DNA from 3 places in the Methylobacterium sp. BI1 genome. Region 3 is predicted to be linked to each of the others. Evidence: predicted binding sites of a transcription regulator. Region 3 holds the regulator's gene; each other region holds the start of a gene.
The links. The regulator LexA, encoded in region 3, represses DNA repair genes until DNA is damaged. The targets are predictions, from matches to a motif close to TGTTCNNNNTGTGTTCNG.
Positions count from the first base shown of each region.

Region 1 (5,219 bases), 310 kb from region 3:
GGCGGCCTCTGCCGGACCGGATCGGGCTTCCGACCGCCGGTTTGGTGCGCCGCGCCGCCCGCCCGGATCGGTCGATTCAGCGAATCGCCGGGCATCACGGCTGCGCGACGTGCTATTCGGCGGCGGCCCGGCCCTTGGCAGGCGCCGCGGCCGGCCGTCGCGCGAGGACGTCGCGCAGGAATCGGCCCGTATGGCTGGCCCGTGACTTGGCGATCTGCTCCGGGGTTCCTTCGGCTACGACGACGCCACCGCCGTCGCCCCCTTCGGGGCCCATATCGATGACCCAGTCGGCGGTCTTGATGACTTCGAGGTTGTGCTCGATCACCACAACGGTGTTGCCCTGGTCGACGAGCTCGTGGAGCACCTCCATCAGCTTGGCGACGTCGTGGAAGTGAAGCCCGGTGGTTGGCTCGTCGAGGATGTAGAGCGTCCGGCCGGTGGCACGCTTGGACAGCTCCTTCGAGAGCTTCACCCGCTGCGCTTCGCCACCCGACAGGGTAGTCGCCTGCTGCCCGACCTTGACGTAGCCGAGGCCGACCCGGGCCAGGGTCTCCATCTTCTCGCGGATGGTAGGCACAGCCTTGAACAGGTCGGCAGCCTCCTCGACGGTCATGTCGAGGACGTCGGCGATGGAATGTTCGCGGTACTTCACCTCGAGGGTCTCGCGGTCGTAGCGACGGCCCTTGCACACGTCGCAAGTGACGTAGACGTCCGGCAGGAAGTGCATCTCGATCTTGATGACGCCATCACCGGAACAGGCCTCGCAGCGCCCGCCCTTCACGTTGAAGGAGAACCGACCGGCCTGATAGCCACGGGCCTTGGCCTCGGGCAGCCCGGCGAACCAGTCGCGGATCGGCGTGAAGGCCCCGGTGTAGGTGGCGGGGTTCGAGCGCGGCGTGCGACCGATCGGCGACTGGTCGATGTCGATGACCTTGTCGAGGTGCTCCAGCCCTTCGAGCCGCTCGAAGGGCGCCGGATGCTCCAGGGCGCCGTTCAGGGATTTCGCCACCGCCTTGTAGAGCGTGTCGATGATCAGGGTCGACTTGCCGCCGCCGGAGACGCCGGAAATGCAGGTGAAGGTGCCCAGCGGAATGTCGACCGAGACGTTCTTCAGATTGTTGCCGCGGGCGCCGACGAGGCTGAGCTTGCCCTTGCGGCCCTTCCGCCGCGCGGTCGGAACCCGAACGCTCATCTCCCCGGTGAGGTACTTGGCTGTGAGCGAGGCCGGGTTCTTCAGCACCTCCTCAGGCGTCCCCTGGGCGATGATCTGCCCGCCATGGATGCCCGCGCCGGGGCCGACATCGACGACGTAGTCGGCTTGGAGAATGGCGTCTTCGTCGTGCTCGACCACGATCACCGAGTTGCCGAGGTCGCGCAGGCGCTTCAGCGTGCCGAGCAGACGCTCGTTGTCGCGCTGGTGCAGGCCGATGGACGGTTCGTCGAGGACGTAGAGCACGCCGGTGAGGCCGGAGCCGATCTGCGAGGCAAGGCGGATGCGCTGGCTCTCGCCCCCCGAGAGCGAGCCGGAGCCGCGCGCGAGGGTCAGGTATTCGAGCCCGACATCGATCAGGAAGGTCAGCCGGTCGCGGATCTCCTTGAGGATGCGGTAGGCGATCTCGTTCTGCTTGTCGGTGAGCTTGCCCGGCAGCTCCGAGAACCACGCATGGGCGTCGCGCACCGAGAGGGCGGTGATCTCGCCCACGTCCTGCATGGCGACCTTCACCGAGAGCGCTTCGAGCTTCAGGCGCTTGCCGCCGCAGGTGGCGCAGGGCGTCTCGCTCATGAAGCGCGCGATCTCCTCGCGGGAGCTGTCGCTCTCCGTCTCCTTGTAGCGCCGCTCCAGGTTCGGGACGACGCCCTCGAAGGGCTTGTTCACCTCGTAGGCGCGCATGCCGTCGTCGTAGGCGAAGCGGACCGCTTCGGAGCCGGTGCCGAACAGGACCACATCCCGGGCCTTCGCCGGCAGGTCGGCCCAGGCGACGGTGGTCTTGAATCCGAAGTGGCGCGCCAGGGCGTCGAGGGTCTGGCCATAATACGGGGAGGTCGATTTCGCCCAGGGGCCGACGGCACCGCGCTTCAGGCTGAGCTTGGCATCCGAGATCACGAGTTCGGGGTCGATCCGCATCTCGTGGCCGATGCCGCCGCAGGTCGGGCAGGCGCCGAAAGGATTGTTGAACGAGAACAGCCGCGGCTCGATCTCCGCGATGGTGAAGCCGGAGACGGGACAGGCGAACCGCGACGAGAAGGTGATGGCCTCCCGCGGCGCCTCGCCGTCGAGCGTGTCGGCGAACTCGATCAGGGCGATGCCGTCGGCGAGTTCCAGCGCCGTCTCGAAGGAATCGGCCAGCCGCGCCGCGATGTCCGCCCGCACGACGATCCGGTCCACCACCACGTCGATGTCGTGCTTCAGCTTCTTGTCGAGCTTCGGCACGTCGTCGATGGCATAGTACACGCCGTCGATCCGCAGGCGCTGGAAGCCCTTCTTCTGGAACTCCGCGATTTCCTTGCGGTACTCGCCCTTCCGGCCGCGGATCACCGGCGCCAGGAGGTAGAGCCGGCTCTTCTCCGGCAGTGCCAGGACGCGGTCCACCATCTGGCTTACGGTCTGGCTCTCGATCGGCAGCCCGGTCGCGGGCGAGTATGGGATGCCGACCCGCGCCCAGAGCAGGCGCATGTAGTCGTAGATCTCGGTAACGGTGCCGACCGTCGAGCGCGGGTTCTTCGAGGTGGTCTTCTGCTCGATGGAGATCGCCGGCGAGAGACCGTCGATCTGGTCGACGTCGGGCTTCGACATCATTTCAAGGAACTGGCGCGCATAAGCCGAGAGGGACTCGACGTAGCGGCGCTGGCCTTCCGCGTAGATGGTATCGAAGGCGAGCGACGACTTGCCGGAGCCGGACAGACCCGTGAAGACCACGAGGCGATCGCGCGGAATCGTCAGGTCAATGTTCTTCAGATTGTGCTCGCGCGCGCCGCGCACCGATATGACGCGCGCATCACGCGCGCCATCGAACAGTGCCTCGATCTTGGCTTCGACCCGCTCGGCCTCGGCTTGCGATTTCTTGGCAGCGGCTTTGGCTTTGGCCATGGAGTCTCTTCGGAACGTCTTCGGCGCGGATCTCGGTGGGACTCGATGAAAGCCCCTGCGGGATGTCGGGCGCACCACCGCGTCGGGCAAGGCGCACACCACGCATAGCCGCTCCTCAGCTAGAACAAAAAGCGTACGCGGACAATATCGCGGACGACCGGCGGCGTCCTGAACCGTTGTAGCCCCACCGGACGGCACCCGGGGACTTCGACGCCGATGCGCTACAGGTAACGAATCCGCGCAGATCTTCCTCGGGGTCGGGCCTGGAGACGCTACCCACGTGGATGCCGAGGTGGCTTCGCGGTCCGCCGGACGAGCGAGCCGGAGTTCCAAAGCAATCGGATGAACTGGGACAGCTCCCTATCCATCCTGCCTAAAAGTTGAAACGACCGACTAAAAATCGATCAAAGGCTAAATCGGAAATCAAACCTTTACCCGCCGCTTCGACAGTGCCGAAACGTTTCGAAGCAGGTTTCATGTGATGTCCGCCGGTCTTTTCTCATCGTTGCGCATTCGGATTCTTTTAGTTGCGTTGGCGCCCTGCCTTGCATTTGCGATGGTCGTTGGACTTGCCATCACGGAGCGAATGAATGCTCGGACCCGGATGGTCCAGGTGCAGGACCTCGTCGGCATGGCCGGCCAAGTCAGCGCCCTGGTGCACGAGGCCCAGCGCGAGCGCGGGGCGTCGAGCCTCTATCTCGGCGCCAAGGGCACCAAGTTTCGGGCCGAACTCGACGCGCAGCGCGTGAGGACCGATGCCGCCCGGGCGGCCCTGGACGCCGGCCGGGCCGGCCTCGATCTCGCCGCCTTCGGGCCCGGCGTCGCACGTCGCGATGCGGCGCTGACCGGGCAGTTGGCGGCCATCGCCCCGCACCGGACGGCAGTGGATGGCCTCGGTCGCACACCGGCCCAGAACATGGCCCTGTATTCGGGCGTGATCGCCAATGCGCTCGACCTGGTGCGCGAGGTCTCCCAGGTCGCCGCCAGTGCGGATCTCGCCGCCCGCATCAGTTCCTACTCGTCGTTCCTCGCCCTGAAGGAGCTCGCGGGCCAGGAGCGCGCCACCGCCTCGGCGATCTTCGGGGCCGGCCAGATCGACCTGGCCGGCCACGAGCGTCTGGCGGGTCTGAGCGCGGGCCAAAGCACCTATGAATCACTGTTCCGCCTCGGGGCCGAGCCGGCCCAGGCGGCACTCCTCGATGCCGGCAAGGCTGCGCCCGCGGCCCGGGAGGTCGACCGCCTCCGCCGCCTCGTTCTCGACACGCCTCCCGGGACCCCGCTCGCCTTCACCGATGCGCCCGCCTGGTTCGGCCTCGCCACCCAGCGCATCGATACGCTGAAGACGATCGAGGACCACCTTACCGCGGATCTCGGCGCTGCCGCCGGTGCCGCCCGTGCCGACGCCGAGCGGAGCGTCATAGTCTGGATGGCCGTCGGCCTCGCGACCCTTGGCCTGTCCTGCGGCCTCGCCTTCGCCTTCGGCACCGCCATCGCCCGTCCGCTCACCCGCATCGCCGCCTCGCTTACGGCCATCGGGCGGGGCGAGGAAACCGGCCCGATCCCGCAGAACGGCGCCCGCGAGGTCCGCGCCATCGCGGCGGCGGCGGTCGACTTCCAGGCCAGCGTCACCGAGCGTCGGCGCATCGCCGCCGAGGCCGACCATCTCACCGCCCATGCCGCCGCGGCCCGTCGCGCCGAAATGGTGGCGCTGGCCGATCGCTTCGAATCCCAGGCCAGCGGAATCGTCGAGGCGGTCTCGGCCGCCGCGAGCCAACTCGAGACGGCGGCCTATGCCCTGACCCAGGCCGCGAGCGACACGTCATCCCTCAGCGGGTCCGTGGCCGCAGCCTCGGCGGAAACCGCCGCCACCGCCGACACCGTGGCGGCGGCCACGGAGGAGCTCAGCGCCTCGGTGCGGGAGATCGGCAACCGGGTCGAGGCCTCGACCGCGGTGGCCGGCGAGGCGGAGCGTGACGCGGCGCGAATGGCGGAGGACGTCCAACGCCTCGCCCAGGCCGCGAACAGCATCGGCGAGATCGTCGGCCTGATCACCAGCATTGCGGCCCAGACCAATCTGCTCGCGCTGAACGCCACCATCGAGGCGGCCCGGGCGGGCGAGGCCGGGCGCGGG
Region 1 covers NZ_CM155267.1:3,909,871-3,915,089, reverse strand. Annotated here, with positions in the region: gene uvrA (excinuclease ABC subunit UvrA) at 113-3,088, opposite strand; gene AC1MGR_RS18510 (methyl-accepting chemotaxis protein) at 3,570-5,219, shown strand, end outside.
Region 1: the regulator LexA is predicted to act here: its motif matches at 3,209-3,226, upstream of uvrA (excinuclease ABC subunit UvrA).

Region 2 (5,219 bases), 670 kb from region 3:
CGCTCGCCGCCGGGGAGGTCGACATCGTGGTCGGCACCCACGCGCTGTTCCAGGACAGCGTGGTCTTTTCCGATCTCGGCGTGGCCGTGGTGGACGAGCAGCACCGCTTCGGCGTGCACCAGCGCCTGGCGCTGGGGGCGAAGGGCGCGGCCGTCGACATCCTGGTGATGACGGCGACCCCGATCCCCCGCACCCTGGCGCTGACCTGCTTCGGCGACATGGACGTCTCGGTGCTCGACGAGAAGCCGGCCGGGCGCCAGCCCATCGCCACCCGCCTCGTCTCCACCGACCGCCTCGACGAGGTGGTGGCGGGCCTGGGGCGGGCGCTGGCCGCCGGCGACCGGGTCTACTGGATCTGCCCCCTGGTGGCGGAATCCGAGTTCGTCGACCTCGCCGCGGCCGAGGAGCGCTTCGGGGACCTGCGCCACAGCTTCGGCGACGCGGTCGGGCTGATCCACGGCAAGATGCCCGGGCCCGACAAGGACGCCGCCATGGAGCGCTTCCAGCGGGGCGAGACGAAGATCCTCGTCTCGACGACCGTCGTGGAGGTCGGCGTCGACGTGCCGGAGGCCACCATCATGGTCATCGAGCATGCCGAGCGCTTCGGGCTGGCCCAGCTCCACCAGCTCCGCGGCCGGGTCGGGCGCGGCGCCAAGGCCTCGAGCTGCCTCCTCCTCTATCGCGGCCCCCTCGGCCAGGTCTCGCGGGCCCGCCTCGAGATGATGCGCGAGACCGAGGACGGCTTCCGCATCGCGGAGGAAGACCTGCGCCTGCGCGGCGAGGGCGAGGTGCTGGGCACCCGGCAATCGGGGATGGCCGCCTTCCGCCTCGCCAGCCTGGAGAACGACGCCGAACTGCTCCAGGTGGCCCGCGACGACGCCCAGCTCGTGGTCCAGCGCGACCCCGGCCTGAAGAGCGCACGCGGCCAGGCGCTCCGGGTGCTGCTCTACCTGTTCGAGCGCGACGCGGCGATCCGCCTGCTCGGGGCGGGCTGACCCCGTCCCGGTCAGGCGTCGATTTCAGGCGTCGATCTCATGCATCGATCTCACGCATCGATCTTGGGCGGGTCCCCGTGGGTCGCCCGCAAGGAGGCCGCCATGGCCTGGAAGCGCGCCTGCGGATCCTTGGCATGGGCGTCCCGCGCCCCCGGATCTTCCGGCTGGATCACGCCGGCCGACATCACCAGCTTGGCCGCGTCGTCGACGCTCATGGCGATCTCCACGATGTCGGTGCGGGGCAGGTAGAAGAAGAAGCCCGTCGTGGGGTTGGGGGCGCAGGGCAGGAACACGCCGACATGGTCGCCCCCCGGCGCCAGCGCGGCCTGCACGTCCGGGGCGGCCGGCGCGGACAGGAAGACCACCGACCAGGTGCCCTTCACGGGGAATTCCACGAGGCCGACGGTGCGGAACGAGGTGCCGTTGGCGGAAAACAGCGTCTCGAAGATCTGGCGCAGGCCCTTGTAGAGCCCCGAGATCACCGGGGTGCGGGCGAGCAGCACCTCGCCGAACTCGACGACGCTGCGCCCCACCAGGTTGGCGGTGAGGAAGCCCAGCAGCGTCACCGCCACGAAGGCGATGAGGAGGCCGAGGCCGGGAATCGAGAACGGCAGGTAATGGTCGGGCAGGTAGCTCGCCGGCACCAGGGGCTTCACCCAGCCGTCGATGAGGCTGATGAACCACCAGGTCAGGTAGATCGTGATGGCCAGCGGCCCCGACACGATGATGCCGGTGAGGAAGTAGGTCCGCAGGCGGCCCCGCGCGCTCACCCGCGGGCGGGCGCCGGCCTCGGGTTCGGGTGGGGGGAGCGTCGGGGGAAGGGTGGGCGCCACGGATGCACTTTCGGCCGGGGGGACGGCGTCTCGGAACGCCGCTGCTCGGACCGCCCCTGCCCCGCGCGCGGCGCGGAGCCGGGGGTCCGGCAAGCTTGGCCCCGTCGCAAGAGGTAGCCCCTGCGCCCCCGCGGCTCAAGACCGCGTCCGCGCGCCCCAGGCGACGGGCCGCGTTGCGGTGCCGCCGCCCGGGGGCCTATGGAGGAGCCCATGACCGAGAAGCTGACGATTCGCGCCCTGTGCGACCTGGGCCTCATTCCCGCGACCGAGGTGACGGCGGCCGTCGACGCCTACATGGCCGACCCGATGGCACCCCCCTACGTGTTCGGGGCGGGCTACCGGCTCAACCTCGGCAAGGCGATCCGCCGCCATCCCGGCGCCAACGACTTCGTCCTGCGCAGCGGCGCCGGTCCGCAGCTGAAGCGCCCCTTCGTCGAGGCGGCGATCTGGGAGGCCCGGCCCGACCGGGGCTGAGCCGCCCGACCGCCCGGGGGCTCAGCCGCCCAGGATGGTGGCGAGGACCTGCCGGGCGCGCGCGAGGTCGGCGCGGGCCTCGGCCTCGGCGGCCTCCGCCTGGGCCAGCCGGTGCACGGCGTGCATCAGGGGCGAGCCCCGGGTCAGGGCGGAGAGCGCCGCGACCGAGGCGGGATCGACCGCGGCGAGGTGGCCGACCTCCCCGAGCAGCAGGGCGATGCGGTGCTCGCAATGCGCCTGCGCGACACCCTCAGGGCAGGTGCAGGTAAAACGCACGCCGCGCGCGGTCTTCGTGGCCTCCATCCGGTACGTGCCGTCGCCGTCGGGGCTCGACACGGAGAAGATCAGCGAGGTCATCGGCGCTCCTGTTCGCGCTACGGCTCCGGAGGACAGCAAAGGTCCGGCGCCTCTTCTACGGCGGGTTCGGATTCAACGCACCCACATGTGCGCCCACTTGTCATGACACGGCCCAGGGACCACATCACATCTTCTGGAACATATCAGGAACGTGGCCGTAGGTCACGGCCCGCGCCCGGCTTCCCGGGCAGTCCTGGCGAGAAGGCCCGATGAGAACGGCGGACAAGCAGATCGCGGACATCCTGGTCCGCTACGGCGAACCCTTCGGCGGCAACGTCTGGCGGGTGCAGGGCACGGCGGTGATCTACCACCGGACCCTGGAGCGCATCGCCGCCCAGGCCGGCATCCGCTTCGACCCGCCGACCCTGGTGCGGGCCGAGCGCGACGAGGCCGTGATCCTGGTGACCGGTCGGATGGCGGGGGCGAAGGCCGGGACCGAGCGGGTCGAGTGGTCGATCGGCGAGGCCCTGGTCAACGTGAACTACCGGGTCTCGGGCAGGCAGGCCGGCTACGTCTACGCCATGGCCGAGAAGCGCGCCAAGGACCGGGTGATCCTCAAGCTCCTGGAGCTGCACGGCCTCGTCTATTCCGAGGAGGAGGCGGACGAGTTCCGGGCCGGCCCCCCGGCCGCGATCCAGGCCGTGGACGACGCCTTCGCGGAATCCGACCCGTTCGACGCGGTGACCGAGGCCGAGGCCGACCTGAAGCGCCGGATCGACGACCGGGACAGCATCGACGCCGTCACCGACCTGATGCTCGACGCCGAGACCCAGCAGGTGCTCGCCGGGATGCCGCCGGGCACCCGCGACGAGGTCCGCGACTATGCCCGCGCCCGCCTCGTCGCCCTGGGCTGGCCTCCCAAGAAACCCGGCCGCCGCGCGGCCTGAGCCAAGAAACCCGGCCGCCGCGCGGCCTGAGCCAAGAAACCCGGCCGCCGCGCGGCCTGAGCCAAGAAACCCGGCCGCCGCGCGGCCTGAGCCAAGAAACCCGGCCGCCGCGCGGCCTGAGCCAAGAAACCCGGCCGCCGCGCGGCCTGAGCCAAGAAACCCGGCCGCCGCGCGGCCTGAGCCAAGAAACCCGGCCGCCGCGCGGCTTGAGCCAAGAAACCCGGCCGCCGCGCGGCTTGAGCCAAGAAACCCGGCCGCCGCGCGGCTTGAGCCAAGAAACCCGGCCGCCGCGCGGCCTGAGCCAAGAAACCCGGCCGCCGCGCGGCCTGAGCCAAGAAACCCGGCCGCCGCGCGGCTTGAGCCAAGAAGCCCGGCCGCCGTGCGGCGGCCTGACCCCCAAAACCCGGTCGCCGCGCGGCGGCCTGATCCAGGAAACCGTGACGCAGGGCCGGTGGCGTGAACAGGATGATCCGCCCGGGAGATCTCGAACCGCAGGCCGGCGCGGCGTCCCGTCGCCGGGAGCCCGGGGACACCCTCGCGGGCACCATCGAGCGCGTCACCTTCCACAACGCCGAGACCGGCTTCTGCGTGCTCAAGGTCCAGGCGGCGGGCAAGCGCGACCTGGTGCCGGTGATCGGGCACGCCCCCGCGATCGCGCCGGGCGAGTGGATCGCCGCCTCGGGCCGCTGGACCTCCGACCGCCAGCACGGGCTGCAGTTCCGGGCCGAGACCCTGCGGGTGACGCCGCCGACGGGCCGCGAGGGCATCGCGCGCTACCTCGCCTCCGGGCAGATGCGGGGCATCGGCCCGGCCATGGCGGAGCGCATCGTCGCCCTGTTCGGCGCCGACACCTTCGCGGTGATCGAGGCGGAGCCCGGCCGCCTGACGGAGGTGGCGGGGATCGGCCCCAAGCGCGCCGCCCGCATCCTGCGCGGCTGGGCCGAGCAGAAGCTGGTGCGGGAGATCATGATCTTCCTGCACGCCCACGGGGTCGGCACCGCCCGGGCCGTGCGCATCTTCCGGACCTACGGCCGCGACGCGATCGCGGTGATGACGCAGGACCCCTACCGGCTCGCCCGCGACATCCGCGGCATCGGCTTCCGCACCGCCGACGCCATCGCGATGCGCCTCGGCCTGGCCCGGGAGGCGCCGCAGCGCCTGCGCGCCGGGGTCACCTTCGCGCTCCAGACCGCCACCGACGAGGGCCATTGCGGCCTGCCCACCGAGCGCCTCGTGGCCCTGGCCCAGCGCCTGCTCGAGGTCGAGCCGGACCTGATCCGCCTCGCCATCGCGCTCGAACTGCGCGGCGCGGACGTGGTGGCGGACACGATCGCGGTCGGCAGATCCGGGCCCGAGACGTCCGGGTCCGAGACCTGCCTGTTCCTCAAGGGCCTGCACGGGGCCGAGCGCGCCATCGCGGACCGCCTGATCGACCGCCGCGACGGGGCCCCGCCCTGGCCCGCCATCGACCTCGCCCGGGCGATCCCCTGGGTCGAGGCCCGCACGGGCAAGACCCTGTCGCCCTCGCAGGCCGCCGCCATCGGCACGATGCTCGCGAGCCGGCTCTGCGTCCTCACCGGTGGCCCGGGGGTCGGCAAGACCAGCACGCTGGATTCGCTCCTGCGCATCCTCGTCGCCAAGGGCGTGCGGGTGCTCCTCGCCGCCCCCACCGG
Region 2 covers NZ_CM155267.1:2,932,736-2,937,954, reverse strand. Annotated here, with positions in the region: gene recG (ATP-dependent DNA helicase RecG) at 1-995, shown strand, start outside; gene AC1MGR_RS13835 (DUF502 domain-containing protein) at 1,046-1,828, opposite strand; gene AC1MGR_RS13830 (hypothetical protein) at 2,039-2,302, shown strand; gene AC1MGR_RS13825 (hypothetical protein) at 2,324-2,659, opposite strand; gene AC1MGR_RS13820 (trna delta -isopentenylpyrophosphate transferase) at 2,869-3,546, shown strand; gene recD2 (SF1B family DNA helicase RecD2) at 4,012-5,219, shown strand, end outside.
Region 2: the regulator LexA is predicted to act here: its motif matches at 2,794-2,811, upstream of AC1MGR_RS13820 (trna delta -isopentenylpyrophosphate transferase).

Region 3 (5,219 bases):
GTTGGCGTGACGTTCTCAAAGGTTCCCTGTTACGGCAAAGCTATCCTTTGTGCAGACGCCTATTTTTCAGGCAATTTAGGCTGCTCGAAACTGGTTTCAGTCGTGGTGTTGCCACAATGGAACAGGTCTGACCACCACATCCGGCCTCGAGGATTTCCGGCAGCTTCCCAGGCGTTTCGCAGGCTCGGTCTCGATTGCGACCGCCTCCCTTCGCTTGAACCCGCTGCGGCGCGCAACTCAGTGCCGGATTTCCAGCGCCCTGCCGCCATCTCTTGACGCCTTCGCTTGCCGCCGCGCCCGTGCGCTGGCATCAGCACGCACGATGAAAGACACGCAGCCCTACGGCACCTACGCTCCCACCGGCCTCGTCGCGCGCATCGCTCAGCAGACGGGACGGATCTCGTATGCGAGCTGGGCAGGGCGACGCCTCGCCCTGTTCCTGCGTCGGGTGGCGATCGGGCTCTTGCGCGGCGCGCCCTTGGACGTGGAGCGCTACGGCGCGCGCATGCGGCTCTACCCCTACAACAACAACTGCGAGAAGAAGGTGCTCTTCACGCCGCAGTTCTTCGACCCGGAGGAGCGCGAACTCCTTCGGGCAAAGCTTCAGCCCGGCTGCACGTTCCTGGATATCGGTGCGAACATCGGCGCTTACGCACTGTTCGTGGCGGCCTTCGCCGGGCCCCGGGCCCGGATCCTGGCCGTCGAGCCGCAGCCCGACGTGTTCGACCGCCTCACCTACAACATCGGTCAGAATCCGTTCGGGACGGTCAAGGCTGTGGCTTGCGCGATTGCCGACAAGGCCGGAGAACTCACCCTCTTCGTGGACCCGCGCAACCGCGGCGAATCGAGTTTGAAGATCGTCGGGACGAACGAGGGCGCGCAGATCCGTGTGCCTGCCGTCCCCCTGCTGGATCTCGCGCTCGGAGAGGGCATCGCGCGCATCGACGCGATGAAGCTCGACGTCGAGGGCGCCGAGGATTTGATCCTCGAACCCTTCCTGCGGGCCGCACCCGCAAGCCTCCATCCGCGGCTGCTCATCGTCGAGAACGGCACCGATCAATGGCAGATCGACCTGCCGGCCCTGCTCGAGCAGAACGGCTATCGCCGGATCGCCCGGACCCGCCTCAACCTGATCTTCGAGCGGGCGGACTGACGGGCTCGCGCCGCCTTTCTCGGACGCGCCCCTAAAGCACCGGGATGGCGTCGGCCACGGTGATTCCACCCGGCTCGATGCGGCAGCGATGGGCGTAAACGGCCACGCCGGCTGCCCGAGCGATCTGAAGGGCGCGGTCGAAGGCGGGATCGAGGTCCCGGGCGGCGTCGAAGCGGTCTGCCCACATCTGCACCACGATGATGACCATGGCGCGTCCCCCGGCCGCGACGACGGCCGCGAGGTCCGTCATGTGGCGGGCGCTGCGGGCGGCGACGCAATCCGGAAATTCCGCGAGACCCGGGCTGCGCATCAGGTGGCAGTTCTTCACCTCGACATGGCAGGGCGGCATCCCCTCCCCGGTGGCGAGGAAGTCGACCCGGCTGGCCCGGGCGTAGCGGACTTCGGGGCGCAGGGCGGTGTAGCCGGCCAGGGACGGCAGCCCGCCAGCGGCGAAGGCCTCCGCCACCAGGGCGTTCGGCCGCATCGTGTTGATCCCGACCCACTGCCGGCCGCCGGGCAGGTCGGCCTCCACCAGTTCCCACGAGAAGGGGAGCTTGCGCGTCGGGCTCCGGACGTCGGCCAGGAGGACCCGCGCGCCCGGCACCGCCAGTCCCAGCATCGCCCCCGGATTGGGACAGTGGGCCGTGATCAGGGACCCATCGGCGAGTTGCAGGTCGGCGAGGAAACGCTTGTAGCGACGCACCAGGCGCGCCTCGAGCAGGGGCGAAGGGAAGCGCATCGCGGGTCCGGGGCAAGAAACAGGTTGATGCGGGCTCCCGTCGGCGGGGAATCGGGCGGTCATGAGGCGCCCGGGCTGGTCAGTGCTGACCGGATGCGACAGAATTCGCAGGGCGCGCCCGGGTCGATGACCGGGAAAGCCGTTGTTCGTCCGCGAGGCCGCCATGTTCAATCTGTTCGACATCCTCCAGGCGCAGGCGGGCGCCAACGCGCAGGGATTCGGACGGCAGTTCGGCCTGTCGCCGGAACAGAGCCTGCGCGCGATGGAAGCCCTGCTCCCGGCCCTGACCATGGGGCTGCAGCGGAACGTCGCTCAGGATCCGACCGGCTTTGCCCATCTCTTCAATCTCGTCGGCCCCAGCGCACCGAAGGCGACGAGCGCGACGCCGCAGATGGACATGCTGGTCCAGCAACTCTTCGGCTCGCCGCATCTGAGTCAGGCGGTTCTGCAGCAGGCCGCCGCCGTCAGCGGCGTTGCGATGCCGGCCTTGAAGCAGATGCTGCCGGTCATGGCCGGCATGGTGGTGGCGGGGATCGTCCACGTCATGATCAACCAGGCGCCTGCCGCCGCGCCGGCCCCCCGTGCCGAGGCGAACCCGTTCGGCTTCCCGGCCACTGCCTGGTCGGAGATGATGCAGGCGTTCCTGAAATCCGGCGCCAGTGCCCCGGCCGCCGCACCCGAGACGCGGTCGCGTCCCGCGCCGGCACGGCTCGCGGCCCCGCCCCGGCCCGAGCCCGCTGCACCGGACAGGTCAGCCGCGGAGGCGCCGTTCGACATGATGCAGCAGATGTTTCAGACGGGCCTGGAGGTGCAGCAGGAGAATGCCCGCGCGATGCAGCGCTTGTTCGACACCTTCTGGCAGAAGCCCCGCGACTCCACCGGGACGGGCGGGAATGACTCCGGAGACCAGCCGAAGGCAGGCCGGACAGGACAGCACTAGGCCGGGCCCCGCTTCCGGCGATGTCGGCAGGGGCAGGCCCGAGCGAAGCAATTTTCGGCTATCGCACCCTTCCTCTTCGAGGCTCCCAGCAGGAACCCTTGCAGAACACTTACGGAACGTTTAACGTGTTCGTGGTTTGTTTCTGGTGCCATCCGCCGCGCTCCGTGGCGCTAACGAAGAGTGTCCCGCATGTTGACGCGTAAGCAGCTGGACCTGCTCCAGTTCATCCAGCTCCGGATGCGCGAGAGCGGCGTTCCCCCGTCGTTCGACGAGATGAAGGACGCCCTCGACCTGAAGTCGAAGTCGGGTATCCACCGCCTGATCACGGCTCTGGAGGAACGCGGCTTTCTGCGCCGGCTGCCCAACAGGGCGCGGGCCATCGAGGTCATCCGGATGCCGGAGAGCCTGGGCGGTCATGCGGGCGCCCCCCGCGCAGCCCCGGTTCCCGAGGTTCGTCGGTTCACGCCGAGCGTCGTCGAAGGCGGCAAGGGCAAGGGTCTGCCGGCCGGCGCCTCGGTGTCCCGCCTGCCGACCACGCAGGCCACCGACGAGAGCGGCCGGGCCGTGACGATCCCGGTCATGGGGCGGATCGCGGCCGGTACGCCCATCTCGGCCATTCAGGAGCAGAGCCATTCGGTGACGATGTCTCCGGATTTCCTGGCCGGTGGCGAGCACTACGCCCTGGAGGTTCGCGGGGATTCCATGGTCGATGCCGGGATCCTCGACGGTGATCTGGTGGTGATCCGTAAGCAGGACACGGCCAATACGGGCGACATCATCGTGGCTCTCATCGACGACGAAGAAGCGACCCTGAAGCGTCTCCGTCGGCGTGGATCGTCCATCGCCCTGGAAGCGGCCAACCCGGCTTATGAGACCCGGGTCCTCGGCCCGGATCGGGTACAGATTCAGGGGCGCCTCGTCAGCCTCGTACGCCGCTACTGAAGGGGTTCCCCGTCCGGTTCGTCGCCGGATGGATCCGACGGATCGCCGGCCCGCTCAAGGGTCTCTGCCACCGTCGACGGTGTCGAGGGCGGAACCGGCGTACCCGACGGTTCCATCGGCTTCCGCAACGGTGTCGCGCGCCAGGGTACGATTTCGCCGGAATGCTTCGCCGTGGCGAGAGACGGCCCATCGCGGGTGAATCGGATCGACGTCGCGCCGTGCGACCCTAAGAAATCCCGGTCGACGATGATCGAGGCGGCACAGCCTGCCGGTGCGGATTGCCGGGTGATCAGGATCGCGGCCCTGGCGCAGTCCTCACCGAGCGCACGCTTGTCGGTGGTCAGGGCGAGCACGCGGCCGTCGGGCGTCGTCAGGGTACAACCCAGGCGATTACAGCGCGAGCCCTCGAACCCGAGGACGTCCTGCACTCGTCGGTCGTCTCCGTCGGCCTTGAGCCATTGTGCGAGCACGAAGGGGGGCGGCCGTCCGAGGGTGGCGAGGCGCCCGTTGCGTTCGCGAACGGCCGCGCCCGTCCCCTCACGATCGATGTAGACGTCGTAGCGATCCGGAAGGGCCGCACAGGCGATGCCGATTGCTGCCGGAATGAGGCCGAGCCAGCGCAGCGACGAGGCCGGGAGGGTCAGGACGATCAGCGCGGCCGCGAGACAGCCGAGGGCACCGGTGCCGAAGGCCGGGACCACCACGACGGCGTTTCCGAAACCCGCGATCCAGGTGGAAATGGTCAGCATTCCCCGCACGGCGAGGCCCATCGCCCACCAGACCGGCTGATCCAGGGCGAACGGATAGGCCAGGATGCCCAGAACCGCCGACGGCATCACCGCGAGGGAGACCAGCGGCAAGGTGAGCGCATTTCCGATGAGCCCGAACGGCTGCACCGTCTGAAAATGGTAGGTGGCGAAGGGCGCGGTGGCGATCTGGGCCACGAGGGTCGTCGCCAGCGTGCCGAGGACCGCCGTGATCGCGAGGGCGAAGATCCGGGGCAGCGGGCCGGCACCGTCGCGTCGCAGCGCGCGTCCGGTGATGAGCGGCGCGCAGGCGATCAGGCCCGCGACCGCTCCGAACGACATCTGGAAACTCGGGCCGAGGAGACCGTCCGGCTCCCGGGCCAGGGCGATCAGGGCGGCGATCGCCAGGTTGCGCATGCTGAGCGCTGGGCGGTCGACCAGGATCGCGCCGAGCATCACCAGGGTCATGATCAGCGATCGCTCGGCGGCGATGTCCCAGCCGGAGAAGACGCAGTAGGCCGTCACGCCCACCATGGCGACGGCCGCGGCGATCTTCTTGATGGGCCAGTTCAAAGCCGCGAACGGGACGATGGCCAGCAGTGCCCGCACGAGCCAGAACACCACGCCGGCGGCCAGGACCATGTGAAGGCCCGAGATCGAGACCACGAGGTTGCGGATTGGCTTGCACAGGCGCTACGA
Region 3 covers NZ_CM155267.1:3,600,237-3,605,455, forward strand. Annotated here, with positions in the region: gene AC1MGR_RS17020 (FkbM family methyltransferase) at 323-1,153, shown strand; gene sfsA (DNA/RNA nuclease SfsA) at 1,185-1,892, opposite strand; gene AC1MGR_RS17030 (DUF937 domain-containing protein) at 2,035-2,832, shown strand; gene lexA (transcriptional repressor LexA) at 3,022-3,774, shown strand; partial or broken gene AC1MGR_RS17040 (ComEC/Rec2 family competence protein) at 3,768-5,186, opposite strand.